4 regions of the Kosakonia oryzendophytica genome follow, and region 3 is predicted to be linked to each of the others. Evidence: predicted binding sites of a transcription regulator. Region 3 holds the regulator's gene; each other region holds the start of a gene.
What was found. Region 3 encodes PurR, which represses purine synthesis genes. Its sites were predicted from a motif close to CANGCAAACGTTTGCNTG; they were not measured.

Region 1 (5,505 bases), 1.5 Mb from region 3:
TTCCTGACCCATTCCTGTTTACACTCCGGTTCAATCTCGGGACACAGCAAGTCCATCTCGCTCTCGCGGCGCCCGGCTTACAGGTGAACGTTGCTGGCGTTCCTTCGTATGACACAACTTATTATGGCGAGCTTTGCCACCAGATGTCCAACTGTGCCAAAAAAGTATGACAGTATTCTTTTTTCTGACTTAAGGTGATGAAAATACAGCGGGGAAGGGATAAACAAGCCGGATAAGACGGAGACGCTATCCGGCATAAGTGATGTAGCAGAGACGTTATTCGTCAGCCGCATAGCCCTGCGGCGGTAAGCAGACGCCATCCAGCCAGGCGGCGTTGTTTTCCATCTTCAGGCGACCCTCGACAAACCAGCTCACCACCAACGGGTAAATGGCATGTTCCTGCGCCTGAACGCGTGCGGTGATTTCCTCTTCTGTATCGCCATCGAACACCGGCACTTTTGCCTGCAAAATCACCGGGCCGCCGTCCAGCTCATCGGTGACAAAGTGCACGGTGGTGCCATGCTCTTCATCGCCATTTTCCAGTACCTGACGGTGCGTGTGCAGACCGGGATATTTCGGCAGCAGGGAAGGGTGGATATTCAACAGACGCCCGGCGTAGTGGGAGACAAATGCCGGACTGAGGATACGCATATAACCCGCCAGCACCACCAGATCCGGCGCATAAGCGTCGATTTCCAGCATCAGTTCGCGATCGAAAGCATCGCGACTGGCGAACTGGTCTGCTGTGAGGGCATGTGCGGGAATTGTTGCTTCCCGCGCACGTTCAAGGCCGAACGCATCGGCCTTATTACTGAATACCGCCCGCAGGGTGCCGTTGATTTTCTTCTGTTCGCAGGCGTCGATAATTGCCTGCAAATTGCTTCCGTTACCGGAAATCAGCACCACGATATTTTTCATTCAATGACCACGCGCTCACTGGAATCGGATGCTTTGATGATACCGATTTTCCACGCGTTTTCACCTTTAGCGTTCAGTAGTGCGATGGCTTTATCTGCTTCAGCCGCTGGCAGTGCAATCACCATCCCGACGCCGCAGTTAAAGGTACGATACATTTCATGGCGGCTGACGTTGCCCGCGCTTTGCAACCAGTTAAACACAGCCGGCCACTGCCAGGATGACTCGTCGATGACCGCCTGGGTGTTGTCTGGCAGTACGCGCGGGATGTTTTCCCAGAAGCCGCCGCCGGTCAGGTGCGCAATGGCGTGTACATCTACGCTTGCAATCAGCTCCAACACGGATTTCACATAAATGCGCGTTGGTTCCAGCAGGTGATCGGCCAGCGGTTTGCCTTCAAGCTGTGTCGTTTGCGGATCGCAACCGCTCACTTCGATCACTTTGCGTACCAGGGAGTAACCGTTGGAGTGCGGACCGCTGGAGGCCAGCGCTACCAGCACATCACCGTCGATCACTTTTGAACCGTCGATGATTTCTGACTTTTCCACCACGCCGACACAGAAACCGGCTACGTCGTAATCTTCACCGTGATACATGCCCGGCATTTCTGCTGTTTCACCGCCGACCAGCGCACAACCGGATTGCAGACACCCTTCGGCGATGCCGTTGATCACGCTGGCCGCTGTATCGACATCCAGCTTGCCGGTTGCGTAATAATCCAGGAAGAACAACGGCTCTGCACCCTGTACCACCAGGTCGTTCACGCACATCGCCACCAGGTCGACGCCAATGGTGTCGTGACGTTTCAGATCCATCGCCAGACGCAGCTTGGTGCCTACGCCGTCAGTGCCGGAAACCAGTACTGGCTCACGATATTTTTGCGGCAGAGCGCACAGCGCGCCGAAGCCACCCAGACCGCCCATCACTTCAGGTCGGCGGGTTTTCTTCACCACGCCTTTGATTCGGTCAACCAGAGCATTGCCCGCGTCGATATCAACACCGGCATCTTTGTAGCTGAGAGAGGTTTTATCGGTCACTGCTTCAGTCCCCACGCGTTTACTTGCGGTAGAAATAAAATTCGGCGCAATTCTAACAGCCAAGGCAAACGTTTGCGAGTCCATTATTTCAGGGCGCTGAGGATTCTTACGATATACTCTTTTCCAGTCTGATTGATCGTGATCAAGCGCCTGCCTGTAGCGCAACGGAAAAAAAGCGGTATAATCCGGCGATTTTTTTTGTGGCTGCCACCTGTCTGGGGAAAGGAGAAGAGTATGAAGATCGTGGAAGTAAAACACCCACTCGTCAAACACAAGCTGGGTCTGATGCGAGAGAACGACATCAGCACCAAACGCTTTCGTGAACTCGCCTCGGAAGTGGGCAGCCTGCTGACGTATGAAGCGACTGCGGACCTCGAAACGGAAAAAGTGACCATCGAAGGCTGGAACGGGCCGGTCCAGGTTGAGCAAATTAAAGGGAAGAAAATCACCGTTGTGCCAATCCTGCGCGCAGGTCTGGGTATGATGGAAGGTGTGCTGGAGCATGTACCGAGCGCGCGCATTAGCGTGGTCGGCATCTACCGTAACGAAGAGACGCTGGAGCCGGTGCCGTATTTCCAGAAACTGGTGTCCAATATCGACGAGCGTATGGCGCTGGTGGTTGACCCGATGCTGGCAACCGGCGGTTCGATGATCGCCACGATTGACCTGCTGAAAAAAGCGGGCTGCCACAGCATCAAAGTGCTGGTGCTGGTTGCTGCACCGGAAGGTCTGGCGGCGCTGGAAAAAGCGCACCCGGACGTGGAACTGTACACCGCGTCGATCGATAAGGGCCTCAACGAGCACGGATACATTATTCCGGGCCTCGGCGATGCCGGCGATAAAATCTTTGGTACGAAGTAATTGCTTAAAAATCGAAAGCCGACTTTGATAGTCGGCTTTTTTTTGGGATTCAAAACACTGCCCGCCGTTAAGGACGGGGAGATACACAACAACACTCAGAGGAAAACACTATGACGCGCCGTGCTATCGGGGTAAGTGAAAGACCACCGCTTTTGCAAACCATCCCGCTTAGTCTACAGCACTTGTTCGCCATGTTTGGCGCAACCGTGCTGGTGCCAATCCTGTTTCACATTAACCCGGCCACCGTGCTGCTGTTTAACGGTATCGGGACACTGCTGTACATCTTTATTTGCAAAGGGAAAATCCCGGCATATTTAGGCTCCAGCTTCGCCTTTATCTCGCCGGTGTTGCTGCTGTTGCCGCTGGGTTACGAAGTGGCACTGGGCGGTTTTATCATGTGCGGCGTGCTGTTCTGTCTGGTCTCCTTTATTGTGAAAAAAGCAGGTACCGGCTGGCTGGACGTGATGTTCCCGCCTGCTGCGATGGGCGCAATCGTTGCGGTCATCGGTCTGGAGCTGGCGGGCGTGGCGGCAAACATGGCCGGTCTGCTGCCTGCAGAAGGGCAGTCTGCGGATTCCAAAACCGTGATCATCTCGCTGGTAACACTGGGCGTGACGGTGTTTGGTTCCGTGCTGTTCCGCGGTTTTATGGCCATTATTCCGATCCTGATCGGTGTGCTGGCGGGCTATGCGCTCTCGTTCGCGATGGGCGTTGTCGACACCACGCCGATTGCGCAAGCGCACTGGTTCGCTTTGCCGACCTTCTACACCCCGCGTTTTGAGTGGTTTGCAATTTTTACCATTCTGCCTGCGGCGCTGGTGGTGATTGCCGAGCACGTTGGTCACCTGGTGGTCACAGCGAATATCATCAAAAAAGATCTGATTCGCGATCCGGGCCTGCATCGCTCGATGTTTGCTAACGGCCTGTCGACGGTGATTTCCGGCTTCTTCGGTTCTACGCCAAATACCACCTACGGTGAGAACATCGGTGTGATGGCAATCACCCGCGTCTACAGCACCTGGGTGATTGGCGGTGCGGCGATCATCGCCATTCTGCTCTCATGCGTAGGTAAACTGGCGGCGGCTATCCAGATCATTCCGGTACCGGTGATGGGCGGCGTTTCGCTGCTGCTGTACGGGGTTATCGGCGCGTCCGGTATCCGCGTGCTGATCGAATCCAAAGTGGATTACAGCAAAGCGCAAAACCTGATCCTGACGTCCGTTATCCTGATTATCGGTGTGAGCGGGGCGAAAGTGCACATTGGTGCGGCAGAGCTGAAAGGCATGGCGCTGGCGACCATTGTGGGGATCTGCCTGAGCCTGATCTTCAAACTGATTAGCGTGCTGCGCCCGGAAGAAGTGGTGCTGGATGCGCCAGACAGTGACGTAACGAAGTAATTTTTACGTGGGGTTGAGCCGGGTTTCACGCCCGGTTCAAACCGAACGGGATTTTATGATAAACTCACTGCGTTTTTTGTAAGCCCTGTTGAGGTCCCTCTGAACACACCGGCACAGCTCTCCCTGCCATTATATTTACCCGATGACGAAACCTTCGCGAGTTTCTGGCCGGGTGATAACCCCTCTTTACTGGCGGCGTTGCAAAATGTTCTGCGCCAGGCACACAGCGGATACATCTATATCTGGTCGCGTGAAGGCGCGGGGCGCAGCCATTTGCTGCATGCTGCTTGTGCTGAACTCTCCCAGCGCGGCGATGCCGTGGGTTACGTGCCGTTGGATAAGCGCACCTGGTTTGTGCCGGATGTGCTGGAAGGGATGGAGCAACTTTCGTTGGTCTGCATCGACAATATCGAATGCGTCGCTGGCGATGAGCTGTGGGAGATGGCGATCTTCAACCTCTATAACCGCATTCTGGAGTCGGGAAAAACCCGGTTGCTGATCACCGGCGATCGTCCTCCGCGCCAGCTTAACCTTGGGTTGCCGGATCTGGCTTCGCGGCTGGATTGGGGGCAAATCTACAAGCTGCAACCGCTCTCTGATGAAGATAAATTGCAGGCATTGCAGTTGCGTGCTCGCTTACGGGGTTTTGAACTGCCGGAAGACGTGGGCCGTTTTCTGCTCAAGCGGCTGGATAGGGAGATGCGTACCCTGTTTGATACGCTGAACGAGCTGGATCGCGCGTCCATTACCGCGCAGCGCAAGCTGACCATTCCGTTCGTGAAAGAGATCCTCAAGCTGTAATACCCGGCCGGACTCGTGCCACTTCCTCCGGCCTGGGCGCGTTATAAAATTGCCAGTACCTGCTCCGGCGGGCGACCAATCCGCGCTTTACCGTTGGCAATCACAATCGGGCGTTCAATCAGCTTCGGATTCTCCACCAGCGTCTGAACCAGTGCTTCCTCAGACAGCGTACTGTCGCCAAGTTTCAATTCTTTATAAAGATCTTCTTTTGTTCGCATCAGTTCCCGTGCGCTGGACATCCCCAGCATCTGCAATAACCTACGCACGGTTGCCGCATCCGGCGGCGTTTCCAGATAGAGCACCACATCCGGCTCTACGCCGTTTTCTTTCAGCAGGTTCAGCGTCTCACGGCTCTTTGAGCAACGCGGGTTATGGTAAATTTGTACGCCGTCTGACATCTTTTCTCCTTATTACATCTTCTGATACGGTTTGAAACGCTGCTGCATCTGCCGTAGCTGATCAATTCGCGCATCGTAACGCGCCTGTTGCAGGCT
Region 2 (5,505 bases), 750 kb from region 3:
GGCAACCCATTTGGCCGGTTCCCAGTATTGCACCTGCGAGTCATGCAGGCCGGTAGTGACCAACATGTGCGGATAATCGTGCGCGCCGATGTTGTCGTAGGGACTGTAGCTTTTCATGTACCGGTAGTAGGTTTCATCCTGGGGGTTCCCCCACTCCTCAAACTCGCCAGTGGTAAGAGGGATCGACTCATCCAACATGGTGGTGACCACATCAACAAAAGGCACCTGGGCAATCACACCGTGAAATAAGGACGGGCGTTCGTTAATTACCGCACCAATTAACAGTCCGCCCGCACTTCCGCCCATGCCATAGCAGAACAGCGGCGAACCGTAACCCTGCGCGAGCAAACTGTCCGTAACGTCAATGAAATCGTTGAACGTGTTTTTCTTGTTGAGGAATTTGCCTTCTTCATACCATGCCTGCCCCAATTCTCCCCCGCCACGCACATGCGCAATCGCGCATACAAAACCGCGATCCAACAGGCTCAAACGGCTACTGCTAAAATCGGCATCCATACTGGCACCGTAAGATCCGTAACCATAGACCAGCAATGGATTTTGCCCGGCGCGAAAATGATTTTTGTTGTACACCAGCGATACCGGCACTTCGACACCATCCCGCGCGTGGATCCATAAATGCTCGCTTTGGTACTGACTGGCGTCAAAACCTGCCACATTAATCTGCTTGATGACACGCCGTTCACCGCTGTCCATATCCAGCTCAAACAGTGTGTCCGGCGTGGTCATCGATGAGTAACCGTAGCGCAGCCGCGACGTTTCTGGCTCAGGGTTATAAGCAAGCCACGTGACATACGCCGGATCATCAAATGCAATACCAACAACTTCGCGGGTTTTCCGGTTAATTTGCCGTAGACTGGTCAATCCGCGCTGCCGTTCTTCAACCACCAACCAGTCGGTAAACAGGGTAAATCCTTCTAACATCACCTGGTCTCGTGCCGGGATCAGCACTTCCCAGCGCTTTTCATCACGTACTTTAGTGCGATAAAGACCAAAGTTTTTACCGTCCCGATTCGATCGTAGATAGAAGGTGTGCTGGTAGTGATCGAGGCTGTATTCATGGTCTTTACGCCGGGGTAAAAAACGTAGCGGTTGGGCATCCGGCAATTCCGCATCAAGAAGCAAAACTTCGCTGGTAGTGGCACTGGCCAGATGGATGGTGATGTAGTGCTGCGAGGTGGTTTTGCTCAATCCGACGTAGAACGCTTCATCCTGCTCTTCATAGACCAGTTCATCATGTTGCGCGGGCGTACCAACAGTATGTCGCCACACCTGATACGGTAACAACGTTGTCGCATGTTTGCGCACATAGTAGAGCGTTTCAGAATCGTTGACCCAGACGAACTCTGGCGAGACGTTATCAAGCATCTCCGGATACCAGTTCCCGGTTTCAAGGTTGCGAAACCGCAGGCCATATTGCCGACGCGACAGGTAATCTTCCGCAATGGCCATAATGGTATTATCGGGCGACACGGACATGCCGCCGAGGGTATAGAATTCACTATGCGCCGCGCGTTGGTTCGCATCCAGAAGCACCTGCCATTCATCCCATTCGGCACTCAGCACGGACTGACGCTGATAGATAGCATATTCGTTGCCGGGTTCGTAGATATGGCGATAGCGGTAGCCATTTTTGATATAAGGTGCAGAAATCTCACGCTGCGGAATGCGCGAGATAATCTCCCCCAGCACTCGGTCCTGAAGCGCCTGTTGCGACGCCATCACCTCATGCCCATAGCGGTTTTCTTGTTGAAGATAGTCCAGAACGTCTGGCTGGGAACGCGAGTCGTCCCGCAGCCAGTAATAATCATCGATACGTGTATCACCATGCACAGTCAGGGCATGGGGGATTCTTTTCGCTTTCGGCGGCATAGCACTGTTCTTTTTAGTTTTACATACCTATAAGGGTGGCAAAACCCGCGCGCGATGCAAGCGAAACGTAGCAGTTGTTATTGCGGGAGAGCATGTTTTTGTTGCTTAAGATCCTCTTCAATCCCTTCACGCACATCGGCAGGGATTTTTAGCGCATCGCCCAACGCGTTAAGGTAACTGCGCTCCATAAAGTGATCGATATCGATAACAGCGCAACTGAGGAAATAGATTTCCAACGCTTCTTCTTCGTTTTTGACACCCCGCGCCAGCCGTTCAGGCTCAAGAGGCTGCTCAATGGCCTGCGCGATTAGCGCCCGTCCCTGCTCTTCCACGCCTGCTTCTCGAAGTTGTTGTTCGATAGCCGCGCGTTCCTTGTCATCGATATGACCATCACTTTTGGCTGCAAAGACCAGTGCCAGGATCAGGCGTTCTGTGCGCACATCCAACGGTGAATGGTGTTGACCAAACTGGGGCTCACCCTGGTGAGCATCACGGATACGATCTTTGTATTTATTCCACAGCACGCTGCCGGCTACCGCACCACCGCCAACCAGCAAGGCGCTGGTACCGTATTTGGCCAGAAGTTTACGCGATGATTTACTGGCAACCAGCAGTCCGGCAAGACCACCCAGCGCACCGGGTACCAGCAGTTTGCTTAACCCCTGCGCGTCTGAGGAAGAAGATACTGCTCCGCCTTTCTGACCAAGCAGCGACTGTAATTGATTTAACCAACTCATGATGTCCCTCGCCTACTGATAATGGTGCGCTCAGAGTAAGCGAGGGGATGTCAGGAAATGTCTGACTCTGCAAAAGATGGGAAAATTGTGTCAGTCAGGTTGTGGTTGATAGTCCGCCGTACCGGCCTTGCAGTCGATCACCACTTTATAGTGGATATCAGTGCTTTTCCCGCGTACGGTTAACGGTACAGCCCATTTATCGCCCTTGCCGACAATATCCTTGGTGCTGATCCAGGCCACAGGATCAGCCTGTCCAAGTTTTTTTTGATCGTCTGCCCAACGAACAATGCGATTTTGCAAATAGTCACGCTTAACGCTGGCGGCAATGCCTTCAGCGTTAAGCCCCTCGCACGAGGGAAACTTCACCGACTTATCGTTAGCGGCATGCGCCGCTGCACTGCCCGCCAGCAAAAGAAAGCTGGCGAAAACCCCTGCTATTTTCATGCTTATCTCCTGGTTTTTACCCCTTCAAAGCATGGTACAAATTACAGGCAGTGCAAGATCAGGCAACTTTCGCGCGTTTGGCTGCGCTTTTAATGTCGACGGTGTCTGTCGGCTCACTCTCCACATCCGCCGCCGGTGACATTTCAGGTTCCTGTGCCTCTGTTCCAGGCAATTTGCCGGACTTAAGGATGCTGCTAAGTGCGTCTTTTTGTTCGGCAAGCCACAGCGCCATTTGGTCACGTGTTTCGTCTTCCAGTGTGACCGGACCTGCGCCTAACCAGTCACCCAGAACTTCCGCCAGATCAAGCATCTTATCGTAAGCATCCGCTTCCTTTTTGCTGGCAAAAGACATTTTTTCCTCACCTTCTCTAATGACTACGTATTTAACTTCTACCGCCATGATGCAGCCTCATTTAACTGTTTATTTATACAGTATAGTAGCGCGATGAAAAAACCATCGCAAGTGATAAAAGACAGACGCAAACGTTTTCGTTTATACTGCGCGCAGATTTTTTCCCAACGGTAAGCTGCTATGACTCTTTTAGGTACTGCGCTGCGCCCTGCAGCAACTCGCGTGATGTTACTCGGTTCCGGCGAACTGGGCAAAGAAGTGGCCATTGAGTGCCAACGTCTCGGCATCGAAGTGATTGCCGTTGACCGCTATGCCGATGCCCCGGCAATGCATGTCGCCCACCGTTCGCATGTTATTAATATGCTGGATGGAGAGGCGCTGAAAGCGCTGGTAGCGCAAGAAAAACCCCATTTCATTGTGCCGGAAATCGAAGCCATCGCCACCGATACGCTGATTGAACTGGAAGCACAAGGCCAGCACGTTGTCCCCTGTGCGCGTGCTGCAAAGCTGACAATGAACCGTGAGGGCATTCGTCGTCTCGCGGCGGAAGAACTCCAGCTTCCGACGTCCAGTTACCGTTTTGCTGACAGTGAAGCCGCATTCCATCAGGCGGTTGAAGAGATTGGGTTGCCGTGTATTGTTAAGCCGGTTATGAGTTCATCTGGCAAAGGCCAGAGCTTTATTAAAAGTACTGACCAGTTAGCTAAAGCCTGGGAATATGCACAACAAGGCGGCCGTGCCGGAGCCGGTCGCGTGATTGTCGAAGGCGTGGTCCACTTTGATTTTGAAATCACGCTTTTGACAGTCAGCGCGGTGGATGGCGTGCATTTTTGCGCTCCCATTGGCCACCGTCAGGAAGACGGGGATTATCGTGAATCCTGGCAGCCGCAGCAGATGTCCACCGTCGCGCTGCAACGCGCGGAAGAGATTGCCCGCAAAGTCGTCCTGGCGCTCGGTGGTCACGGTCTGTTTGGCGTGGAGTTATTCGTGTGTGGCGATGAAGTCATCTTCAGCGAAGTCTCTCCGCGACCGCATGATACCGGTATGGTTACGCTGATTTCGCAGGATCTCTCCGAGTTCGCGCTGCACGTGCGCGCCTTCCTCGGCTTGCCTGTTGGCGACATCCGCCAGTATGGCCCGTCTGCTTCGGCGGTCATCCTGCCGCGTTTGAGCAGCCGGAATGTGACCTTCGATAACGTGCATGAAGCGGTGGGCGCTGGTGTGCAGTTGCGCCTGTTCGGCAAACCGGAAATCGACGGCTCCCGTCGACTGGGCGTCGCGCTGGCGACGGGCGAGAATGTCGAAACCGCCGTACAACGGGCGATTACGGCAGCGAAGACCGTTAACGTTCAGGGATAAAAAAAGCCCGCCAGCAGTAACGCTGAGCGGGCTTTATGGCTGGCGGGGTTAGACCCGCCGCACGGTTACTGCTTCGCGCCTTCTACCGCTTCACGTGCCAGTTTAGTGATGCGGTCATAATCACCTGCTTCCAGCGCATCTGCCGGCACCAACCAGGAACCGCCGATGCACAGCACACTTTTCAGCGCCAGGTAGTCACGGTAGTTTGCCGGAGAAATCCCGCCAGTCGGGCAGAAACGCACATGCGCAAACGGACCGGCAATGGCTTGCAGCGCTTTGGTGCCGCCATTCGCTTCAGCCGGGAAAAATTTAAACTCTTTCAGACCGTAGTCCATGCCCAGCATCAGTTCGGAAACGGTGCTGATACCCGGGATCAGCGGGATTGAGCCTTCCGTTGCGGCCTTCAGCAGCGGTTCGGTCAGACCCGGGCTGATGGCGAACTGCGCACCCGCAGCGGTCACTTCCGCCAGTTGCTGCGGGTTCAGCACGGTGCCCGCACCAACAATCGCGTCCGGCACTTCTTTAGCAATCGCACGGATAGCGTCTATGGCACAAGCGGTGCGCAGAGTCACTTCCAGAACGCGAACGCCTCCGGCAACCAGCGCTTTCGCCATCGGCACCGCGTGTTCCAGTTTGTTCACTACGATCACCGGCACAACCGGGCCAGTTTTCAGGATTGTTTCTGCACTCGTTTTCCAGTTTTTCATCAGGTTTTTCTCTCGC
Region 3 (5,505 bases):
CCATCTCATGCAGGATAAACGGTGAGCCGGTCAGCCAGGCGAAGAAACTGGCGGAACAGGCAGCATAGATAATCACATTGCCACGATAGTCGCGGGCGCGCAGCAGATCCATAAATGTCAGCGACTGCTCATCCGGCGCCGTTGCCTCAGCCGACGATTTCAGGCGTAACGCCGGGATCATCAACACCAGCGTAATCACCAGCAGCGTGGCAAAGATTGCCTGCCAGCCGAGATGCGCAAGGATCCACGCGCCGAGCAGGGGGGCCAGCGCGGGTGTCAGCCCGACCAGCGGCATAATTGTGGCGAAAATACGGTTAACACGGTGTGACGGGTAATAATCCGTGACCAGCGCCTGCCAGCTTACTGTTGCGGCGCAAACCCCGACGGCCTGTACAAAACGCAGCACCAATAACAGCGTGGCGTCCCGCACCCATACTGTTCCCAGACAGCCCACAGCGAAAATCCCCAGGCCGGTTAACAGAATCGGTTTGCGCCCATAGCGATCCGATAACGGTCCCCACAGCAGTTGTGCAACGGCAAACCCGGCCAGAAACAGGCTCAATGTGGCGCTGACAACAGCGGAGGAGGTCTCTAAATCTTGCTGAATAGCGCTGAACGCGGGCAGGTACATATCGGTGGCTAAAAAGCCCAGCACGCTTAATCCCGCGAGCCAGACTAAAAATCCTTTGCCAGGTTGCATTGTGGTATCTCTTCTTTGTGCAGGTTATCAGGGTTGTCGAGTGTAAGGAGTGCATTCTCCCTTGTGAAACGCTAATATTTGCGCAATGGTTTCAAATTTTTTGCAGGCAGATTATGTGGTCAGAATATTCGCTGGAAGTGGTAGATGCTGTGGCGCGTAACGGCAGTTTTAGCGGCGCGGCTCAGGAGTTGCACCGCGTGCCTTCTGCTGTCAGCTACACCGTGAGGCAACTGGAGGAGTGGCTGGCGGTTCCACTGTTTGAACGGCGTCACCGCGATGTGGAGTTAACGCCCGCTGGCGTCTGGTTTTTGAAAGAAGGGCGTTCTGTTATCAAAAAAATGCAGGTCACCCGTCAACAGTGCCAGCAGATTGCGAATGGCTGGCGCGGGCAACTGGCGATTGCGGTGGACAACATTGTCAGACCCGAACGCACACGACAGCTGATCGTCGATTTTTATCGTCACTTTAGCGATGTGGAACTCCAGGTTTATCAGGAAGTGTTTAACGGCGTCTGGGATGCACTGGCCGACGGGCGTGTTGAACTGGCTATTGGTGCAACGCAGGCTATCCCGGTCGGTGGGCGCTATGCTTTTCGCGATATGGGAATGCTGAGCTGGAAGTGTGTGGTTTCCTGTCGGCATCCGCTGGCGGCGCTGCCGGGCCCATTAAGTGATGAGACGTTGCGTAACTGGCCCTCACTGATACAGGAAGATACATCACGCTCGTTACCAAAGCGCATTACCTGGCTGCTGGATAACCAGAAACGCGTGATAGTACCGGACTGGAAATCATCCGAAGCCTGTCTGTCTGCCGGGTTGTGCGTGGGAATGGTCCCGGCGCATTTTGCCAGGCCCTGGCTCGATCGCGGGGAGTGGGTGGCGCTGGAGCTGGAAAATCCCTTCCCAGATGCCGCTTGTTGCCTGACGTGGCAGCAGAACGAGGCATCACCTGCACTGAACTGGCTTCTTGAGTACCTGGGGGACAGTGAAACGCTGAATCGGGAATGGTTGCGGGAGCCGGAATAAGGGCTCCCGCAAAAGGGGATTAACGGCGGTAGTCGCGGAACGGACCATCGGCGACTGAGCGACGCTCGATCAGACGCGGATGCACTTCAATGGATTGCGACTCTTCGCGTTTATTCACAATACGGTCAAGCAGCATGGTAAACGCAGTTTCACCCAGCGAATCTTTCGGCTGGTGTATTGTGGTCAGTGACGGCGTGAAGAAGCGGGAGTTACGCACATTGTCATACCCGATCACCGAAATATCCTGTGGGACGCGTAATCCCATCTCGTCGGCCGCACACAGCGCACCCATGGCCATAATATCGCCGCCGCAGAAAACGGCTGTCGGGCGATGCGTCTGTGCAAGGATCTGCTGCATGGCGCGATAACCAGACTCAGGTTCAAAGTCGCCCTGGACAATCCAGCTTTCCGGTACGGAAATGGTGGCTTCTTCCATTGCTTTCATAAAGCCGGCGAGACGGCCCGCGCCGGTGTTGCGCTCAAGCGGACCCGGGATCACACCGATATCGCGGTGGCCGCGTTCGATCAGATAACGCCCGGCCATATAACCGCCTTCAAAGGCGTTATCGATCACCGTGTCAGTAAAGTCGGCTTTGGCTTCGCCCCAGTCCATAACGACCATCGGGATATGGCGATACTCTTCCAGCATGCTCAGTAGGGATTCCGGATACTCGGAACACATTACCAGCAGACCATCAACACGCTTTTGCGCCATCATCGACAAGTAAGCGCGCTGTTTTTCCAGGTTATTCCAGGCATTACCAAGAATCAGGGTGTAGCCTTTCTGGAAGCACTTCTTCTCAACAGCCTCAATGATTTCGGCAAAGTAGGCTGCTTCGCTGCTGGTGGCCAGCAGGCCGATCGATTTGGTGTGATTCACCTTCAGGCTGCGCGCCACGGCGCTCGGTGAATAATGCAGCTCTTTGATCGCCGCCCACACAGCATTGCGCGTCTCTTCGGCGACAAAACGTGTTTTGTTAATTACGTGTGATACGGTTGTGGTGGAAACGTTTGCTCGCTTCGCTACGTCTTTGATCGTTGCCATCAGATGTCACTCCAGACCATATCTCAAGCTCCTGATAATACATAAGGTAAACGTTTGCCTTCAATCACCCTGTACCCATGAATGGGGGTGCGGTACGCCGGGAAAAAGACACTGGACGTCAGGAGGGGAGTCAATGGCCGGTACGCTAATAAATTTAGCGTCGAATTTTGTCTGATCTTGAGCAAAAGGGGAAGTGATAAAACATCTGACACGCTAATTCCTGCAAGATTTTTACGTTTATTTGTGCAAAAATGCGCTATCTCACTTTTTGTGTGGAAATTAAAACGGAGAAAATTGATGAGCACCGACCTGAAGTATTCACTGTTCACTACCGTCATCGTGCTGGGTCTGATCGTTTTCGGCGCCCTGACTGCTGCACTGCATTGATTCTGCGCGAGGGGGAACCGGGTTCCCCCTCCGTTTTCATCCCCGCCATTGTTATCAATTTTGCAATACTCTTTTGTCATTCCGCTAACTGCTGTTTTTTGTGATTGATGTCATACTTTTGACTTCTGCGACAGTGTCCCGAATCGACACGGCTTTTCCGGAGTCAGTTTATGAAAATGAATTTCCCTTTGCTTGCCCTGGCGATTGGCGCCTTTGGCATCGGTACGACCGAGTTCTCCCCGATGGGATTACTGCCGGTGATTGCCCGCGGCGTTGACGTTTCTATCCCGGCGGCGGGGATGCTGATTAGCGCCTATGCTGTCGGCGTAATGGTCGGTGCGCCGTTAATGACCTTACTGCTTTCTCATCGCGGCAGACGCAACGCGCTGATTTTTTTGATGGCGATTTTTACGCTGGGTAATGTGTTGTCGGCGATTGCACCGAATTACGCCACCCTGATGCTGGCGCGTATCGTCACCAGTCTCAATCACGGGGCATTCTTTGGCCTGGGATCGGTGGTTGCTGCAAGCGTTGTTGCCAAAGAAAAACAAGCCAGCGCCGTCGCCACCATGTTTATGGGGCTAACCATCGCCAATATCGGTGGGGTGCCGGCTGCGACCTGGCTGGGTGAAACCATTGGCTGGCGCATGTCGTTTATGGCAACTGCGGCACTGGGCATTGTCGCCATGCTGAGTCTGTTCTTCTCACTGCCGAAAGGCGGCACCGGAGAACGCCCTGAGGTGCGTAAAGAGCTGGCGGTGCTGATGCGCCCGCAGGTCTTGTCTGCACTGCTGACCACAGTATTAGGGGCAGGGGCGATGTTCACGCTGTATACCTACATTTCACCGGTTCTGCGGACCATCACAGATGCGACGCCTGTCTTTATTACGGCAATGCTGGTGCTGATTGGCGTTGGGTTCTCCATCGGCAACTATCTTGGCGGTAAACTGGCGGACCGTTCTGTGACCGGAACACTTAAAGGCTTTTTGGTGCTGTTGATTGCCATCATGCTGGCTATCCCGTTTCTTGCACAAAGCGCGATCGGCGCGGCTATCAGTATGGTGGTCTGGGGCGCAGCGACTTTCGCCGTGGTGCCGCCGTTGCAGATGCGAGTCATGCGCGTGGCACATGAAGCACCGGGTCTGTCCTCTTCCGTGAACATTGGTGCATTTAACCTGGGGAACGCATTGGGTGCCGCAGCCGGTGGGGCAGTCATATCCGGTGGTCTGGGTTACAGCTTTGTGCCGGTGATGGGGGCGATTATCGCCGGTCTTGGCCTGTTGGTGGTGCTCTCTTCGGGCCGTACTCAGCCGGAACGTGCCTGCACAGCAGCAGAATAATAATCAGGAGGGGGTTCCCCCTCCTGGTGAGATTTACGCAGCGAGATTTTTCGCCACAAAGTCCCAGTTTACCAGCGCCCAGAAGTGCTCCAGATAGTTCGGACGGGCGTTACGGTAATCGATGTAATAGGCATGTTCCCAGACATCAACGGTCAGCAACGGCGTGGCATCCGTCGTTAGCGGTGTACCGGCGTTCGATGTTGACACAATCGCCAGTTCGCCATCAGCCTTCTTCACCAGCCATGTCCAGCCCGCACCAAAGTTTTTGACCGCCGCGTCGGTAAACTGCGCTTTGAATTCAGCGAAGCTACCGAATGACTTCGCAATAGCAGAAGCCAGCGCGCCTGTCGGTTCGCCACCCGCGTTCGGGGCGAGACAGTGCCAGTAGAAAGTGTGGTTCCAGACCTGCGCGGCATTGTTAAACACGCCGCCTTCGCTGCTCTTCACGATCGCTTCCAGGGATTTGCCTTCGAAGGCAGTGCCTTTGATCAGGTTATTAAGGTTGGTGACATAGGCCTGATGGTGCTTACCATAGTGGTAGTCCAGTGTTTCAGCCGAGATATGCGGCGCCAGGGCGTCTTTTGCATACGGTAATGCAGGTAATTCGAACGACATTGCTACTCTCCTTCATTATTTTAATACACCCAATAGCCCTACTGAGTGTATGGATAGAGTAGCAAATAGAAAGGGGTGGCAAAAGAGAGAGTTACCTGCCACAGAAGCGGCAGGTAACAGGATTAACGAATGGTTTTCGGTGTAACCACGCGGCGGGCACCGACGTAGTGACGCTGCCAGTAGTCTTCACTGAGCGAGGTAACCTGAATATCCTGGCCGCTGCGCGGTGACTGGATAAACTTGCCGTTACCTACGTAAACACCAACGTGGTCCGCTGTGCCGCGACCCTGGGTGCGGAAAAAGACCAAATCACCGCTTTCCAGTTCTGCGACATTCACCGGCGAGGCATCACGCAGGTGATACATCTCATTTGCCGTACGTGGAATGCGGAAT
Region 4 (5,505 bases), 2.0 Mb from region 3:
AGTGCGGAAGCCGACATTACATTAATTCGCCTTGCAGGGAGTAGGTGTCATGACACAGCTTGAGTTTCTCCGTCGTCGCCAGGCATTACTGGCGCAGATGGTGCCTGGAAGCGCCGCGCTGATTTTCGCTGCGCCGGAAGCAACCCGCAGCGCGGACAGCGAGTATCCTTATCGCCAGAACAGCGACTTCTGGTACTTCACCGGCTTTAACGAGCCTGAAGCGGTACTGGTGCTGATAAAGAGCGATGACACCCACAACCACAGCGTCCTGTTTAACCGCATACGGGATAAAACCGCTGAGATCTGGTTTGGCCGACGTCTTGGGCAGGACGCCGCGCCGGAAAAACTGAGCGTTGATCGTGCGCTGGCGTTCCCGGATATCAACGAACATCTTTATCAACTGCTCAACGGCCTTGATGCGGTATATCACGCTCAGGGCGAATTTGAGTATGCCGATAAGGTCCTGTTTACTGCGCTGGATAAGCTGCGCAAAGGTTCGAGGCAAAACCTGAAGGCTCCCGCCACGTTGACCGACTGGCGCCCGATCGTGCATGAAATGCGTCTGTTCAAGTCCGCCGAAGAGATTGAAGTGATGCGTCGCGCCGGGGAGATCTCCGCACTGGCGCACACACGTGCGATGCAGGTTTGCCGTCCGGGCATGTTCGAATACCAGCTTGAGGGCGAGATTCATCATGAATTCAACCGCCATGGCGCGCGTTTCCCCTCTTACAACACCATTGTCGGCTCCGGCGTCAACGGCTGCATTCTGCACTACACCGAAAATGAAAGTCAGATGCGCGACGGGGATTTGGTGCTGATTGACGCAGGCTGCGAATACATGGGCTATGCCGGAGATATTACCCGCACGTTCCCGGTGAATGGCAAATTCAGTCCGGCGCAGCGCGAAATTTATGACATTGTCCTTGCATCGCTGACGCGCTCCCTTGAGCTGTTCCGCCCGGATACCTCGATTCAGGAAGTGACCGGTGAAGTGGTGCGTATCATGATTAGCGGCCTGCTGAAGCTCGGTATTCTTAAAGGCGATGTGGAAGAACTGGTGGCGAATAACGCCCACCGTCCGTTCTTTATGCATGGGCTAAGCCATTGGCTGGGGCTTGATGTGCATGACGTGGGTGTTTATGGCCAGGATCGCTCCCGCAAACTGGCTCCTGGCATGGTGCTGACCGTTGAGCCCGGACTGTATATCGCACCGGACGCCGATGTGCCGGAACAGTACCGCGGGATTGGCATTCGTATCGAAGATGACATTGTGATCACAGAAAGCGGCAACGAAAATCTGACCGCCAGCGTGGTGAAAACGGCGGATGAGATTGAGGCGCTGATGGCGGCGGCGCGCCGATCATGAGCGTGATTATTGTTGGCGGCGGTATGGCGGGAGCAACGCTGGCACTGGCCATTTCACATTTAACCTCAGGTCAACTGCCCGTTCATCTGGTGGAAGCCACTGCGCCGGGGGCGGGCAACCACCCGGGGTTCGATGCTCGCGCAATTGCACTGGCGGCGGGAACCTGCCAGCAACTGGCCCGTGTTGGGATCTGGCAGGCGATAGCTTCCTGCGCGACACCGATTTCGACGGTTCACGTCAGCGATCGCGGGCATGCCGGTTTCGTTACCCTGGATGCGCAGGCGTATCGTCTTGATGCACTCGGTCAGGTGGTAGAGCTGCATGATGTCGGTCAGCGGCTGTTTAGCCTGCTGCAAAAAGCCCCGGGCGTTACTGTACATTGTCCGGCGAGCGTTCGCCAGTTTATCCGTGATGCCCGGCAGGTCTGTGTGACGCTGGATAATGGCGAGTCAATTATCGGTAAATTGCTGGTGGCGGCAGATGGTTCCCGCTCCGCCGTGGGTGAGCAGTTGGGCATCAGTCAGCAGCAATCGCCTTATCATCAGGTCGCGGTGATTGCAAATGTGACGACTTCGGTGCCACATCAGGGACGCGCATTCGAACGTTTTACCGAACATGGCCCGCTGGCCATGTTACCGATGTCGCAGGGGCGTTGTTCATTGGTGTGGTGCCACCCGCTGGAAAAACAGCAAACCGTGGCCGCCTGGTCTGATGAACGTTTCTGTCATGAGCTACAAAAAGCGTTCGGCTGGCGGCTCGGGCGCATTACGCAGACCGGCAAACGCACCGTTTATCCCCTGGCGTTGAACTGTGCATCCTCGACCATTTCTCATCGTGCCGTGTTGGTGGGTAATGCGGCGCAAACATTGCACCCGATTGCCGGGCAGGGTTTTAACCTTGGCATGCGCGATGTAATGACGCTGGCGGAAACGCTGGCGCAGGCCGCAGGCGCGCAGCAGGATGTGGGGGAGTTCCCGGTGCTGACCCGCTATCGCGATCGTCGTTATGCGGATAAAAAATCGACCATTGGGGTGACCGACGGGCTGGTGCATCTGTTTGCGAACCATTGGGCTCCGTTGGTTGTTGGACGCAATATCGGGCTTATGGCGATGGATCTATTCACCCCGGCGCGCGATGCGCTGGCGCAGCGAACCCTTGGTTGGGTTGCGCGTTAAGGATCAAAGGAGCGTTAGAGTGCAGAGTGTTGATGTTGCGATTGTCGGCGGCGGTATGGTGGGGCTGGCGCTGGCGTGCGGGTTACAAGGTAGCGGATTGCGTGTGGCGGTGCTTGAGCAGCAGCTTCCTGCGCCGCTGGCTGACGATGCGCCCCCTGCGTTACGCGTTTCAGCGATCAACGCTGCCAGCGAAAAACTGCTGAGTCATCTGGGCGTGTGGTCAAACATTATTGCCCGTCGCGCGGGTTGCTATCACGGCATGGAAGTGTGGGATAAAGACAGCTTCGGGCGTATTGCTTTTGATGACCAGAAAATGGGGTACGATCACCTTGGCTACATCATTGAAAATGCGGTGATCCATCAGGCGTTGTGGGATAAAGCACAGCAATGCCCGGATGTGACAACGCTTGCCCCAGCGGAGCTGCAACAAGTTGCGTGGGGCGAAAATGAAGCCTTTCTTACGTTAAAAGATGGCACGATGCTGACTGCGCGGCTGGTGATCGGTGCCGATGGCGCTAACTCCTGGCTGCGTAACAAAGCCGATATTCCACTGACGTTCTGGGATTATCACCATCATGCTTTAGTGGCGACTATCCGCACGGAAGAGCCCCATCAGGCGGTGGCGCGCCAGGTATTTCATCACGATGGTATTCTCGCCTTCCTGCCGCTTAGCGACCCGCATCTCTGCTCAATTGTCTGGTCGTTGCCTCCGGAGCAGGCAAAGGCCATGCAGCAGGCAAGCGATGAGGCGTTTAACCAGGCGCTGTGTATGGCGTTTGATAACCGCCTTGGGCTTTGCCATGTGGAAAGCGAGCGCCAGGTTTACCCGTTGACCGGGCGTTATGCACGTCAGTTTGCCGCGCATCGGCTGGCGCTGGTGGGCGATGCCGCGCACACCATCCATCCGCTGGCCGGGCAGGGCGTAAACCTTGGCTTTATGGATGCGGCGGAGTTAATTGCCGAACTGCGTCGTTTACGCACCGAGGGCAAAGATATTGGCCAGCACCTTTATCTGCGTCGCTATGAGCGCAGCCGCAAACACAGTGCGGCACTGATGCTGGCCGGTATGCAGGGATTTCGCGAATTGTTTGCCGGTGCCAACCCGGCGAAAAAATTGCTGCGTGATATTGGCCTGAAACTGGCCGATACGCTCCCCGGTGTGAAAAGTCAGTTACTGCGTCAGGCATTAGGCCTGAACGATCTCCCTGAGTGGTTACGTTAACCCCGTCACATTTTCCCTTCCCGGTAACGGGAAGGGCTCGCACTTCTCATTTGAAATAATCTAATTTCACCGCTTTTTTCAGATTAGATTTTCTCATGTCATGTTTTTTCTTATGCGGCAAAATTCGCTTTTTTGCGGAGTGAAATGCTGGAAATGACCCTGGCATTCCCCTTTTTGTAATGGTTTGTGCACTCATTACGTCATTCATCCAGTGTAATCATCTTATCCGTTTTTGGGCTAAACAGGTCATAAGCTAATGTGATGGCCCATTTTACCTTATGGTTAAGCGCCGCTTTCGGTGATAAGTTCAGGCGAAAGAGAACGTTTGCGTCGCGGCCTGCAACAGGTCGTGAACCCGGCTTTTGGCGGCGTGATTAAACGCCACCGGCGAGCGTGATGGCTCAGCTTATTCGACGAGGAAAAGATGGCTCAGCAGACCCCTTTGTATGAACAACACACACTGTGCGGCGCCCGCATGGTGGACTTCCATGGCTGGATGATGCCGTTGCATTACGGCTCGCAGATTGATGAACATCATGCAGTGCGCACCGACGCTGGTATGTTTGATGTGTCGCATATGACCATCGTTGATCTCAAAGGTGCACGCACCCGCGAGTTTTTACGCTACTTACTGGCTAACGATGTCGCGAAACTCACGAAGCCCGGTAAAGCGCTTTACACCGGCATGCTAAACGCCTCGGGCGGTGTCATTGATGACCTGATCGTTTATTACTTCACTGAAGATTTCTTCCGCCTCGTTGTTAACTCCGCCACCCGCGAAAAAGACCTCTCCTGGATTGCCCAACACGCTGAACCCTTCGCCATTGAACTCACCGTGCGTGATGATTTGTCGCTGATCGCCGTCCAGGGGCCGAACGCGCAGGCGAAAGCCGCGTCATTATTCAGCGATGCACAGCGCAGCGCGGTTGCCGGGATGAAACCTTTCTTTGGCGTTGATGTTGATGGACTTTTTATCGCGACCACCGGTTATACCGGTGAAGCGGGCTATGAAATTGCGCTGCCGAATGAACGTGCGGCTGACTTCTGGCAGGCATTGCTGGGCGCGGGTGTTAAACCTTGTGGCCTTGGCGCGCGCGATACACTGCGTCTGGAAGCCGGTATGAACCTGTATGGTCAGGAAATGGATGAAAGCGTTTCTCCGCTGGCGGCCAATATGGGCTGGACCATTGCCTGGGAGCCGCAGGATCGCAATTTTATCGGTCGTGAAGCGCTGGAAGTACAGCGGGAAAAAGGCACTGAGCAACTGGTTGGGTTAGTGATGACCGAGAAAGGTGTGCTGCGCAACGAACTGCCGGTACGCTTCACCGATAACCAGGGCAATGTTCAGGAAGGCGTGATCACCAGCGGAACCTTCTCACCGACGCTTGGCTACAGTATTGCACTGGCGCGCGTACCTGCTGGTATTGGCGAAACAGCAGTGGTGCAAATCCGCAACCGTGAAATGCCGGTCAAAGTGACCAAACCGATTTTTGTGCGTGCTGGCAAAGCCGTCGCGTAACCTTTTTTTATCTGGAGAGATTGAGATGAGCAATGTACCTGGCGATCTGAAATACAGCAAAGAACACGAGTGGCTGCGCAAAGAGGCGGACGGTACCTACACCGTTGGTATCACCGAACACGCGCAGGAACTGCTGGGCGATATGGTGTTTGTTGACCTGCCAGACGTGGGGACAACCGTTGCTGCGGGTGACGATTGCGCCGTGGCGGAGTCGGTAAAAGCC

Region 1: the regulator PurR is predicted to act here: its motif matches at 2,014-2,031, upstream of purM (phosphoribosylformylglycinamidine cyclo-ligase).
Region 2: the regulator PurR is predicted to act here: its motif matches at 3,548-3,565, upstream of purT (formate-dependent phosphoribosylglycinamide formyltransferase).
Region 4: the regulator PurR is predicted to act here: its motif matches at 4,078-4,095, upstream of gcvT (glycine cleavage system aminomethyltransferase GcvT).

The regions. Positions count from the first base shown of each region.
Region 1 is NZ_CP115659.1:1,382,554-1,388,058, forward strand. It holds gene ppk1 (polyphosphate kinase 1) at 1-12, opposite strand, end outside; gene purN (phosphoribosylglycinamide formyltransferase) at 277-918, opposite strand; gene purM (phosphoribosylformylglycinamidine cyclo-ligase) at 915-1,952, opposite strand; gene upp (uracil phosphoribosyltransferase) at 2,187-2,813, shown strand; gene uraA (uracil permease) at 2,924-4,210, shown strand; gene O9K67_RS06790 (DnaA inactivator Hda) at 4,310-5,011, shown strand; gene arsC (arsenate reductase (glutaredoxin)) at 5,053-5,409, opposite strand; gene bepA (beta-barrel assembly-enhancing protease) at 5,422-5,505, opposite strand, start outside.
Region 2 is NZ_CP115659.1:2,121,407-2,126,911, reverse strand. It holds gene ptrB (oligopeptidase B) at 1-1,890, opposite strand, end outside; gene O9K67_RS10405 (tellurite resistance TerB family protein) at 1,968-2,630, opposite strand; gene yebF (protein YebF) at 2,718-3,071, opposite strand; gene O9K67_RS10395 (YebG family protein) at 3,130-3,471, opposite strand; gene purT (formate-dependent phosphoribosylglycinamide formyltransferase) at 3,604-4,782, shown strand; gene kdgA (bifunctional 4-hydroxy-2-oxoglutarate aldolase/2-dehydro-3-deoxy-phosphogluconate aldolase) at 4,848-5,489, opposite strand.
Region 3 is NZ_CP115659.1:2,876,042-2,881,546, reverse strand. It holds gene punC (purine nucleoside transporter PunC) at 1-700, opposite strand, end outside; partial or broken gene punR (DNA-binding transcriptional activator PunR) at 814-1,748, shown strand; gene purR (HTH-type transcriptional repressor PurR) at 1,745-2,770, opposite strand; gene cydH (cytochrome bd-I oxidase subunit CydH) at 3,068-3,157, shown strand; gene O9K67_RS13895 (MFS transporter) at 3,328-4,497, shown strand; gene sodB (superoxide dismutase [Fe]) at 4,531-5,112, opposite strand; gene O9K67_RS13885 (C40 family peptidase) at 5,235-5,505, opposite strand, start outside.
Region 4 is NZ_CP115659.1:852,088-857,592, forward strand. It holds gene O9K67_RS04135 (YecA/YgfB family protein) at 1-25, shown strand, start outside; gene pepP (Xaa-Pro aminopeptidase) at 50-1,366, shown strand; gene ubiH (2-octaprenyl-6-methoxyphenyl hydroxylase) at 1,363-2,541, shown strand; gene ubiI (FAD-dependent 2-octaprenylphenol hydroxylase) at 2,561-3,763, shown strand; gene gcvT (glycine cleavage system aminomethyltransferase GcvT) at 4,188-5,282, shown strand; gene gcvH (glycine cleavage system protein GcvH) at 5,308-5,505, shown strand, end outside.